One region of the Faecalibacterium sp. BIOML-A1 genome, then DNA from elsewhere that is predicted to be linked to it. Evidence: predicted binding sites of a transcription regulator. Region 1 holds the regulator's gene; the other holds the start of a gene.
What was found. Region 1 encodes HrcA, which represses chaperone genes, less so after heat shock. Its sites were predicted from a motif close to TGTTAGCACTCNNNNNNNNNGAGTGCTAACA; they were not measured.
Positions count from the first base shown of each region.

Region 1 (5,227 bases):
AGCCTTTGTTTACAGGCACTTGGAAGGCTCTGCCATCCTGATCGCTCACCGTGGTAAAGCGGGTGTCGCTGCCTACCGGCAGAGAGGGTTTGTTCACAAAGTAGCCGCCGTTGATGCTAAGCATGCCGGAGTAACCTTCTGCGGCAGAAACCTCGCCGTCAAACAGGCCGTCTTTGATGGTGATGGAAGAGCCAAAATTCTCGAGCTTCATACCCTTTTCAAAGGTCCCGCCCTCGATCCCAGCCGGCTTGGAGTCGGCGTATACCTCAACAGCTTCCTTAAAGGTGCCGCCGGAGATGGTGCCCCAGTTGTGCACCTCCCCTTGGAAGATGCCACCGGAGATGGTGCCCCAGTTGTGCACCTGTTCTTTGAAGATGCCGTCAAGGATGAACCCCTGATTGTTGGGGGTGGCGTCGTTGTGCACCGCTTTTTGGAAGGTGCCACCGGAGATAGTGCCGTTGTTGAAGGTTGTGCTGCCGACGGTGCCGCTGTTAAATTCGGCATCTTTATAAATATAGAGAGTGTCCTGCAATGCGCTTTCCGCCCCGGCCTCCGAGGAGGGCTGCAGGGTGAAGATGCCTTGATACAATTTCAGGTCATAGCTTGTTACGCCGCTATGTACCCAATGCTCAAGGTCGTCGCTGTCTGCGGGCTTGCCTTCGGCGTTCAGCTGGATGGTAATGCTATCGGCGGTGCCGTTTTCTGCGTCCAGATCACGGCTGCTGCGGGTGGCGGCTTCCTCCTCGGTGCTGCGGGAGGCGTCGGCCTCCTGTACAAGGGGTGCAGCCTTTTTGGCCGTGGTCTGGGCGGGTGCATCGAACACCGGGGCGGCTGCCAGTGCAGACACCGGCAGCAGGGACAGCAGCATACTGCCGGTCAGCAGGATGCTTACAATGCGTTTGGCTTTCATAGGGGTTCGCTCCTTTCGTGTGGTTTTTATACGGGGGTCTCGTTACTATAAATATACCATAAACTGGGCAAAAACAAAAGAAATTCTGCACGAATGGGGGTCGAAACTGCGCGAATGGCTGAAAAAGAGGGAAAACTAAAACACTGCTGCCCGGGGATGTTCTCTTTTGACACCAAAAGAGAACCAGAAAAGTGCCAGCGATTTCGACGCGCTGGAGCCACGAAAAAAGGGGCTGCTCGCCCCTTTTAACCCCAAAGGGGTGGGCTGCACCGGAAAAAACTGAAGATTCACGCCTGTTCGGCGTGAAGATCTTTTAACCGTTTTTTCCGGCTCCGCCGATTTGAAGCCCCTCAGTCGCTGCGCGACAGCTCCCCCAAGGGGGAGCGGGCACGCCCGCAAACTTTGCGCTTGAGCCGGAAACTGTGCCACCATGCCAAAGGCTCCCTCCCAGAGGGAGCTGGCAAAGCCGCAGGCTTTGACTGAGGGAGTTCACACCCCTTTATGACAGAATTATGAATCTTTTAAAACATTTTTCCAAGGGGCTTGACAGCACCGGAAAATTGGCTATAATGGTCTTAGCACTCAGGAACAAGGAGTGCTAAACAAACAAAGCGAACGCAAAAAGGAGGCAGGCGCTATGACGATGGATGCACGCAAGCAGCGAGTCTTGCAGGCGATCGTGGCGCTGTATGGTCTCGAAGGCGAGCCCGTTGGCAGCAGCGTGCTGGCAAACTACTTTGACATGGCAGTTTCCAGCGCAACGCTTCGCAATGAGATGGCGGCGCTGACAAAGCTGGGCCTGCTGGAGCAACCCCACACCAGCGCGGGCCGTGTGCCCAGCGCCAAGGGCTACCGTTACTACCTTGATAATCTGCTGACCGACGATCAGCCGCTGGATCGTGTGAGCCGCGCCCGTGTGGATGCGGTGTTCGCAAGCCTCGACCATGAGCCGGAAAAGCTGGCCGCAGGTGCCGCCAAGGCGCTGGCCGCCATCAGCGGCTGCACCGCCGCCATCAGCACCCCGTGCGCCGAGGATCTGTGCATCGCCCACTATGAAGTGGTTCAGGTGGGCCGCAGCGCAGCGGCTGTGCTGGCCGTTACCACGGCCGGTTACGTTCGTACCCGTGTGGCACGGGTGCGCACCGGTCTTTCCCGCGAGAATGCGGCAGCACTTGCCGCACTGCTCAACCGCAACCTTACCTTTGTAGCGCCGGTGGATCTTTCCACCCGGCTGCTGGCAGAGCTGTGCAGCCAGATCGACCCGGAGCTGGTGCCCGTTATCAGTGCAGCGGCTGCCATCCTGCAGGATTCCGTCAAGCCCCATGTATTTCTGGGCGGTGAGCAGTACCTGCTGGACTGGCCCCAGCTGGACGGCAAGGTGGGCGACATCCTCACACTGCTGAACGACGAGGAGCAGGCCGCTGGCCTGATCGCACCTCCGGCAGAACGCAGTGAGAGCGTGCTGCTGGGCGAGGATCTGGAACCGCAGATCCCGGGCCTGTGCATCGTGAGCGACCGGTATCTGGTGGGCGGAGGCCTGTGGGGCTCCATTGCATTGATCGGCCCCACCCGGATGCCCTTCCAGAAACTGATGCCGCTGCTGCATTACTTTGCAGATCAGCTGGGCGAGGGCATGAGCGGCAAACGAAAAGACACCCCGCAGGCTGCCGTACCGCGGCGGACTGTGATCTATAAGGAGGATCTGGAATGAGCGAAGAAGCAAAAAAGACGGCTCCGGCTCAGGAAGCTGAGCAGCCCGAAACGGCTCCCGAGGAAAAGGCCCAGCAGGCAGCACCCGAACAGGAACCTGCTGCTGAAGCTGCCGACCCGAAGGATGACAAGAAGAAGGATGGCGGCTGGTTCAACAAGAAGGCCCGTGAGCTGGAAGCCGTCAAGGCAAAGCTGGACGCGGCCGAAGCCAACGCTGCACAGGCCAAAGACCAGCTGCTGCGCATGGCAGCGGAGTACGAGAACTACCGCAAGCGCTCCACCCGCGAAGCCGACCAGAAGTTCAACGATGGCATTTCCTTTGCGGTGAACCAGATCATTCCCATTCTGGATACGCTGGAGATGGCAGCAAATGCCCCCACCACCGACGAGAACTACAAAAAGGGCGTGACCATGACGCTGGACAAGGCCGCCAAGGCGCTGGATGCTCTCCATGTGGAGGAGATCGAGGCGCTGGGCAAGCCCTTTGACCCCAACTTCATGAATGCAGTGCAGCAGATCCCCGCCCCGGACGGACAGGAGAGCGGCACCGTCATCACGGTCTACCAGAAGGGCTACAAGCTGGGCGATAAGATCGTCCGCCATGCGACCGTTGTAGTGGCCGAATAACAAAGCAGAAACCCGAAAGGGTTTTGAATATAACATCCGCTTACAAACATTTGAGCATCACATAAACAATACGATTTGTTCTTTCGAGAGGAGTTTTCATTATGAGTAAGATCATTGGTATCGACCTTGGTACTACCAACAGCTGCGTGGCTGTCATGGAGGGCGGCGAGCCCGTTGTTATCGCAAACTCTGAGGGTGCACGCACCACCCCGTCTGTGGTGGGCTTCACCAAGACCGGCGACCGTCTGGTGGGTCAGGTGGCAAAGCGTCAGGCCATCACCAACCCCGAGAACACCGTTGCTTCCATCAAGCGCTTCATGGGCACCGATCACAAGGTGACCCTGAACGGCAAGGAGTACACTCCCCAGCAGGTCAGCGCTATGATCCTGCAGAAGCTGAAGGCTGATGCCGAGGCTTATCTGGGCGAGCCTGTTACCGAGGCTGTCATTACCGTTCCTGCATACTTCAACGACAGCCAGCGTCAGGCTACCAAGGACGCAGGCACCATTGCAGGCCTGAACGTCAAGCGTATCATCAACGAGCCTACTGCCGCTTCTCTGGCATATGGCATCGATAAGGAAGAAGACCAGAAGATCATGGTCTACGATCTGGGCGGCGGCACCTTCGATGTGTCCATCATCGAGATGGGCGACGGCGTTACCGAGGTTCTGGCCACCAACGGTGATACCCATCTGGGCGGCGATGACTTCGATGAGCGCATCATCAACTGGATGGCAGATGCCTTCCAGACCGAGAACGGCATCGACCTGCGCAAGGACAAGATGGCTGCGCAGCGTTTGAAGGAAGCTGCCGAGAAGGCAAAGATCGAACTGTCCAGCGCAATGAGCAGCCAGATCAACCTGCCCTTCATCACTGCTGATGCTACCGGCCCCAAGCACTTGGATATGACCCTGACCCGCGCAAAGTTCAACGAGCTGACCGCTGATCTGGTCGATCGCACCATGGGCCCCGTCCGCAAGGCTCTGCAGGATGCAGGCCTGCGTCCCTCTGACCTGAAGAAGGTCCTGATGGTCGGTGGTTCCACCCGTATCCCCGCTGTCTACGATGCAGTCAAGAAGGAACTGAACTGCGAGCCCTTCAAGGGCATCAACCCCGATGAGTGCGTGGCCGTGGGTGCTGCCATTCAGGGCGGCGTGCTGCAGGGCGATGTCAAGGGCCTGCTGCTGCTGGATGTCACCCCGCTGAGCCTGGGCATTGAGACTCTGGGCGGCGTGTGCACCAAGATCATCGACCGCAATACCACCATCCCCACCCACAAGAGTCAGGTGTTCTCCACCGCTGCAGACAACCAGCCCTCTGTTGAGGTCAACGTTCTGCAGGGCGAGCGTGAGTTCGCACGCGACAACAAGAGCCTGGGTGTCTTCCATCTGGACGGCATCGCTCCGGCTCCCCGTGGTGTGCCTCAGATCGAAGTTACCTTCGATATCGATGCAAACGGCATCGTGAAGGTCAGCGCAAAGGATCTGGGCACCGGCAAGGAGCAGAACATCACCATTACCGCTTCCACCAACATGTCCAAGGAGGACATCGACAAGGCTGTGAAGGAAGCTGAGCAGTTTGCTGCCGACGATAAGAAGAAGCGTGAAGAGGTCGATATCCGCAACGGTGCCGACCAGATGGTGTTCCAGACTGAGAAGATGCTGAAGGAGAACGGCGACAAGCTGCCCGCCGACGTGAAGAGCGAGGCCGAGAGCAAGCTGGCCGACCTGAAGACCGCTGTTCAGTCCGGCAACGTGGACGACATCAAGGCAAAGCAGGAAGCTCTGAGCCAGGTGTTCGAGAAGATGTATCAGGCAGCCGCTGCCGCACAGCAGGCCGCCGGTGCACAGCCCGGCCCCGACGCAGGTGCAAACAACCAGCAGAAGCCGGGTGATGACGGCGTTGTGGATGCCGACTTCAAGGAAGTCTGATAAAAAACACAGCAGTGTGTGCCCGGCCAAACCGGCGGACGCACGCGTG
Region 1 is NZ_WKZJ01000009.1:11,173-16,399, forward strand. It holds gene GKG36_RS10145 (hypothetical protein) at 1-910, opposite strand, end outside; gene hrcA (heat-inducible transcriptional repressor HrcA) at 1,548-2,621, shown strand; gene GKG36_RS10155 (nucleotide exchange factor GrpE) at 2,618-3,247, shown strand; gene dnaK (molecular chaperone DnaK) at 3,349-5,178, shown strand.

Region 2 (5,227 bases), on a different contig from region 1:
TCTTTCCTGCTTCGGTACAGTCGCTGATTTTCTGCAGGATCTTCGGGTCACAGCGCACCGTTCCATAGGCGTTCATCAGTTCCGCAAGCCCCAGCACGCGGGGATCGCCGTAGTAAGGCCGGAGCTGTTCTGCGTTCAGCACCGCGCCGGATTCATCCAGATCCGTAGCCGGAACACAGGAGGGCAGCATGAAATAAACCGAAAGGGTCAGATTTTTTGTCGTTTCCAGCATAAAATCCAAGCCTTCCAGCCCCGCAACGTTCGAGATCTCGTGTGGGTCTGTGACCACCGCAGTGGTACCGTGGGGCAGCACCGCCTGCTCGAAAGCCGGACCACAGAGCATGGAGCTTTCGATGTGGATATGCCCATCGATCAGGCCCGGGCAGACATATTTGCCGTGCAGATCAACTTCTTTCCGGCCATGATACGTGCCCACGCCCACGATTGAATTTCCGCTGATGGCAATATCAGCGGTGTCGATCTCATCGGTAAACACATTGACAATTCTGGCATTTTTCAAAACCAGATCGGCCAAAGCATCTCCTCTGCCTGCCGAGATCCGGCGTTTCAGTTCATCGGACTGCATAGAAACATCTCCTCTCTCTGAAGTTCGATTTTCTCACCTGTGGATTGGTTCTGACCTTATTCTACCACGCCTTGCCGCTGCGGAAAAGATGTCGGGAAACAAAAATGGCCCCGGAGGGCTTGTTACAACTCTCCGGGGCCACCTTATGTGCGTTGTGCCTTGGCGCAGACCGTCAGCACTCCACTGCCACCTTGATCACGCCGTCCCGTTTCTTTTCAAACAGCTCGTAGCCCTCTGCGATCCGGCGCAGGGGGTAGGTGTGGGTGATGAGCGGTTCGGTATCGATCTTGCCTTCTGCGATGAGACGCAGCGTTTCTTCACAATCGCAGCCGTCCACGCCGCCGGTCTTAAAGGTGAGGTTTTTGCCGTACATTTCCGGCAGCGGCAGGGTCTGTGCCTTATCGTACAGCGCCACCACCGTCACAACGGCGTTGGGCCGTGCACACTCCCATGCCAGCCGGAAGGTGGAGTCTGCCCCTGCCACCTCCAGCACCACATCGGCCCCGCCGTGGTCGCTGTGGGCACGCACAAAGGCGGCGCAGTCCTCCGGCTGCACGGTGAGCACCTGCGGGTAGTGCCGACGGATGAACTGCAGGCGGCTTGCGTCCTTTTCACAAACGATGATGCGCTTGGGGCTGTGCAGCATGACGCACAGCAGCGTGCAGATGCCGGTCGGCCCTGCACCGAGGATCAGCACGGTATCCTCGGGGGTGATTTCCGAGATGCGTGCCGCCCAAAAGCCGGTGGCCAGCACATCGCCCACCAGCAGCGCCTGCCGATCGGTAACGCCGTCCGGGATCTTGTTCAGTCCCTGATCCGCAAAGGGCACCCGGACATACTCGGCCTGCCCACCATCGATGCGGCAGCCCAGCGCCCAGCCGCCGTTTTGATCGGTGCAGTTGTTCACGAAGCCTTTTTTGCAGAAAAAGCACTCTCCGCAGAAGGTTTCCACGTTCACCGTCACCCGGTCGCCGGGTTTCACATTGGTCACCGCACTGCCCACTTCTTCTACGATGCCCACCATCTCATGCCCTACCGTGATGCCGGGCACCGCCCGGGGCACGCTGCCGTGCTTGATGTGCAGGTCGCTGGAGCAGATGCTGGCAAGCGTCACCTTTACAATGGCGTCCCGCTCGTGCTGCAGCACCGGCTTTGGTTTTTCCATCAGTTCAAATTTGCCCTCGGAAACATAGGTATAGGTCAGCATCCTTTTTCCTCCATGCACTTTGATCTTTCCGGACTTGAGTATACCACGCAGCTATGGCAAAGAGCAAGCCGCAAAAGGCCCGCCCTTTGCGGCAGCTCTCCGCCGATCAGATCTTGGGCTGATACTGCATGCTGGATACATTGTAAATGGTAACAAAAGCCTTGGGGTCTTCCCGGTTGATAAAGTTCATCAGCTTCTGATATTCGCTCTTGTCCACGATGGTAATGATCTCGTTGTGCTTTTCCAGATTGTATGCACCGATGGCCTCGTACATGGTCGCACCGCTGTGCAGGTCATGGAGGATGAACTGACGCAGCGCCTCCTCTTTTTCGGTGATGATGCAGACGCGGCGTTTGATGCTGTTATCAAAGATGAAATGGTCCAGCACGATGCCGTTGAAGTAAGTACCGAGGATACTCAGCACCACGGTCTTTTTATCGTAGACCAGGGCCGCGGAAAGCGCCACACACATTCCCGACAGAGACATGGCTTTTCCCAATTCCATGTGCAGGTACTTGTTCATGATCTTTGCCACGATATCCAGCCCGCCGGAGGATGCATTGCGGTTGAACAAAATACTCAGCCCGATGCTGACCACCAGAATATAGCACAGCACGTCCAGCTCCTGACTGCCGGTCATCGAGCTGAACTCCGGGAACAGCTTTTCAAACAGCCCCAGAAACACCGGCAGCAGCACACTGGTGTATACGGTCTTTGCGCCAAATTCTCTGCCGCAGGTAAAGAACCCGATGATGAGAAGCACGACGTTCAGGATCATCGTAATGACCGACAAGGGCAGCGGCACAAAATTGGACAGCACGATGCCAAGGCCGGAAATGCTGCTGACAGATGTATGGCTCGGCACCAGAAAAAAGAAAACGCCCGCCGCAATGATCGCCACCGCCCCGGTCAGGACTGCCGTCTCCCTCAAGACTGCGCCGGTCTTTCCTTTTACATCACTCATCTTTGTCCCCCTAAAATCAAATTTGTTTCACCGATCTCCTCATCTTTGTCGATGCGGACAAGGAGCTTACCGCCAAAGCGTTTGTATTCCATAGTGAAGTACCTCCATAAATTCCGAGTTGCTGTTCTCAGTATACCATGATTTTCCCTTGCGGAAAAGATAGCGAAACAAAAATGCCCCCGGAGGGCTTGTTGCGGCTCTCCGGGGGCATCTTATGTGCGTTGTGCCTTGGCGCACACGGTCGGCATTTACTCGATCTCAATCAGGTTCGGGTTCTCAGGCAAAGCCTTCGTCTGCTGAGGAGCAGGCAGCTCGATGTGCAGGACACCATCCTCGAACTTTGCGTGGATGTCTTCCTTCTTCACATCGCCCACGTAGAAACTGCGCGCGCAGGTGCCGGAGAAGGATTCGCGCCGCAGATAGCGGCCCTTCTTATCCTTTTCGTCGTTGCTGTGGCTGCGCACTGCCTGAATGGTCAGGTAGCCGTCGTTCAGATCCATCTGAACGTCTTCCTTCTTGCAGCCCGGCAGGTCAACCGCTACTTCGTAGCCGTTGTCCGTCTGTTTGACATCGGTCTTCATCATGTTTGCACCACGCTTACCAAAGGTATCACGAGCCTCACGGTTCATCATACGTTCCAGTGCAGCGTCATTCCAGAACGGATCGAAGAAATCATCGAACAGGTTTTCATGGAAAACAGTCGGCATAAGCATAAATCATTCCTCCAATCCCGGCGTTCGGGTCGGGGCAAAAAATCTGAAGCGTCCATTCAGAAGGGCTTTCCGGGGAGCCTAGCGGCTCTCCTTTTGCCCTTCCTCCTGAGCACGCCACTGTTATAGCACCGTTAATTAGCAGTGTCAATAGAAGAGCGCTAAAATTCATAAAAGAATAATACTTTTATAAAATCCTATGCAATCTTTTCAAAATTCAGTCGCATCATCGCATTTTATATCATCTTGGCAATCATGAAGCACAACAGTTCATATGCTTCCCGGATATCCTCCGGCAGACGTTTCAAAGTCTCGTCCCGCAGTTCCTGCGGCATCCCGTAAAAAGCTTCGGCAATGCCGCCGGTGATGCAGGCAAGGGTGTCGCTGTCGCCGCCCAGAGAGACCGCATTGCGAAGTGCATCCTCAAAACTGACGCTTTCCAGAAAAGCATTGATTGCTTCCGGCACAGTTTCCTGACAGGTCTCCACATGATGATAAGTCGGCCGAATTTCATCGCAGGTACGGTTCAGGTCATAACCGAAGGTCTGCTCCACATATTGTTTGATTTCCGGCTTGCCGTGGCCGGTACGGGCCAGAAAAATCACTGCCGCCGTGGCCTGCGCGCCTTTGATGCCCTCCGGGTGGTTGTGGGTGACTTCAGCGGTCACTTTTGCCATTTCCAGCGTTTTGTCCAGCGTATCGAACAGCCAGCCCGCTGCCGACACCCGCATAGCCGAGCCGTTGCCGAAACTACCATAGGGCTTCGGATTTTCTGCGTGCAGCCACCGGCGGAACATCCCGCCGTAACCGGCATGGGGATATTCACGGCCCCAGAACCGCATTTCATGCTGCACTGCACAAAATGTTCTCTCCGGCAGACCCTTTCCGTCAATCAGACCAACTGCCACCGCAACGGTCATGACCGTATCATCGGTGAAGTGCGATTTCTCGCTCAGCAGCGGAAAATCCTTGTGCTTGTAATTGTTGTGGTCAAATTCATAGGGACTGCCCACGATGTCACCCAAGATTGCTCCTAACATGGCTGTTTCCTCCCTTACCTATGATCGCTTTCGTTGGCAAAAGGATACCACAAACCGGAGGGCAAAAGGTCAACGGGCAGGCGACAAATCACGCACCCAACAACTCCTGATCCCATTGGAACAAAAGGGTGTTGACCTGATTGATATTATAAATTTTCTGTTCCAGACAGTACCGCACGATCCAGTCCCGTTTGGAGCCGTCGGAGAAGGCATAGCCTGCGCTTTTGAGCAGGTCGATGGTTTCATCTTCGGACAGGTGCAGCCCAACCGCAAAGGCCAGCACCGTTTTCTTTTTGGGGTTGTAGTCGCGATTGCACTGAATTTTGGAGAAATGCTGCCGGGAGATGTTGGACTGCTTGTACACGGTGGAGTCTTTCAGCCCCCGCTCATCAATGAGCCGCAGCAGTCGGGTGGTGAAGCTCTCGCCAAGGTTGTCCATCAGGCTTTCCAGACTGCGGGCTGTCCTGGGTGCCGCGGCGGGTGCCGGAACTGCACCCAGCATTGGCAGTGCGGTATCTTCTTCCAGAAGCCTCCGCCGCTCTGACAATTCCCTGCGCCGACGGCCAAATCCGTAGCTTTCATCGTTCTGTGCTACATAGTGGTCGTCAATGTACTCCTCCACCGAGGCGAACAGCTTCCTGCTCACGGCCAGCGAGCCCCGGTCGTAAAGCACCAGATACACGGTCAGGTCGTGCTCCATGACGTACTGTGTGATGGTGT
Region 2 is NZ_WKZJ01000001.1:84,633-89,859, reverse strand. It holds gene ade (adenine deaminase) at 1-586, opposite strand, end outside; gene GKG36_RS00475 (alcohol dehydrogenase) at 759-1,793, opposite strand; gene GKG36_RS00470 (YitT family protein) at 1,900-2,757, opposite strand; gene GKG36_RS00465 (Hsp20/alpha crystallin family protein) at 3,006-3,470, opposite strand; gene GKG36_RS00460 (ADP-ribosylglycohydrolase family protein) at 3,704-4,507, opposite strand; gene GKG36_RS00455 (macro domain-containing protein) at 4,596-5,227, opposite strand, start outside.
Region 2: GKG36_RS00465 (Hsp20/alpha crystallin family protein) is a predicted target of HrcA. The motif match lies at 3,604-3,634, and genes of this name have one in related genera.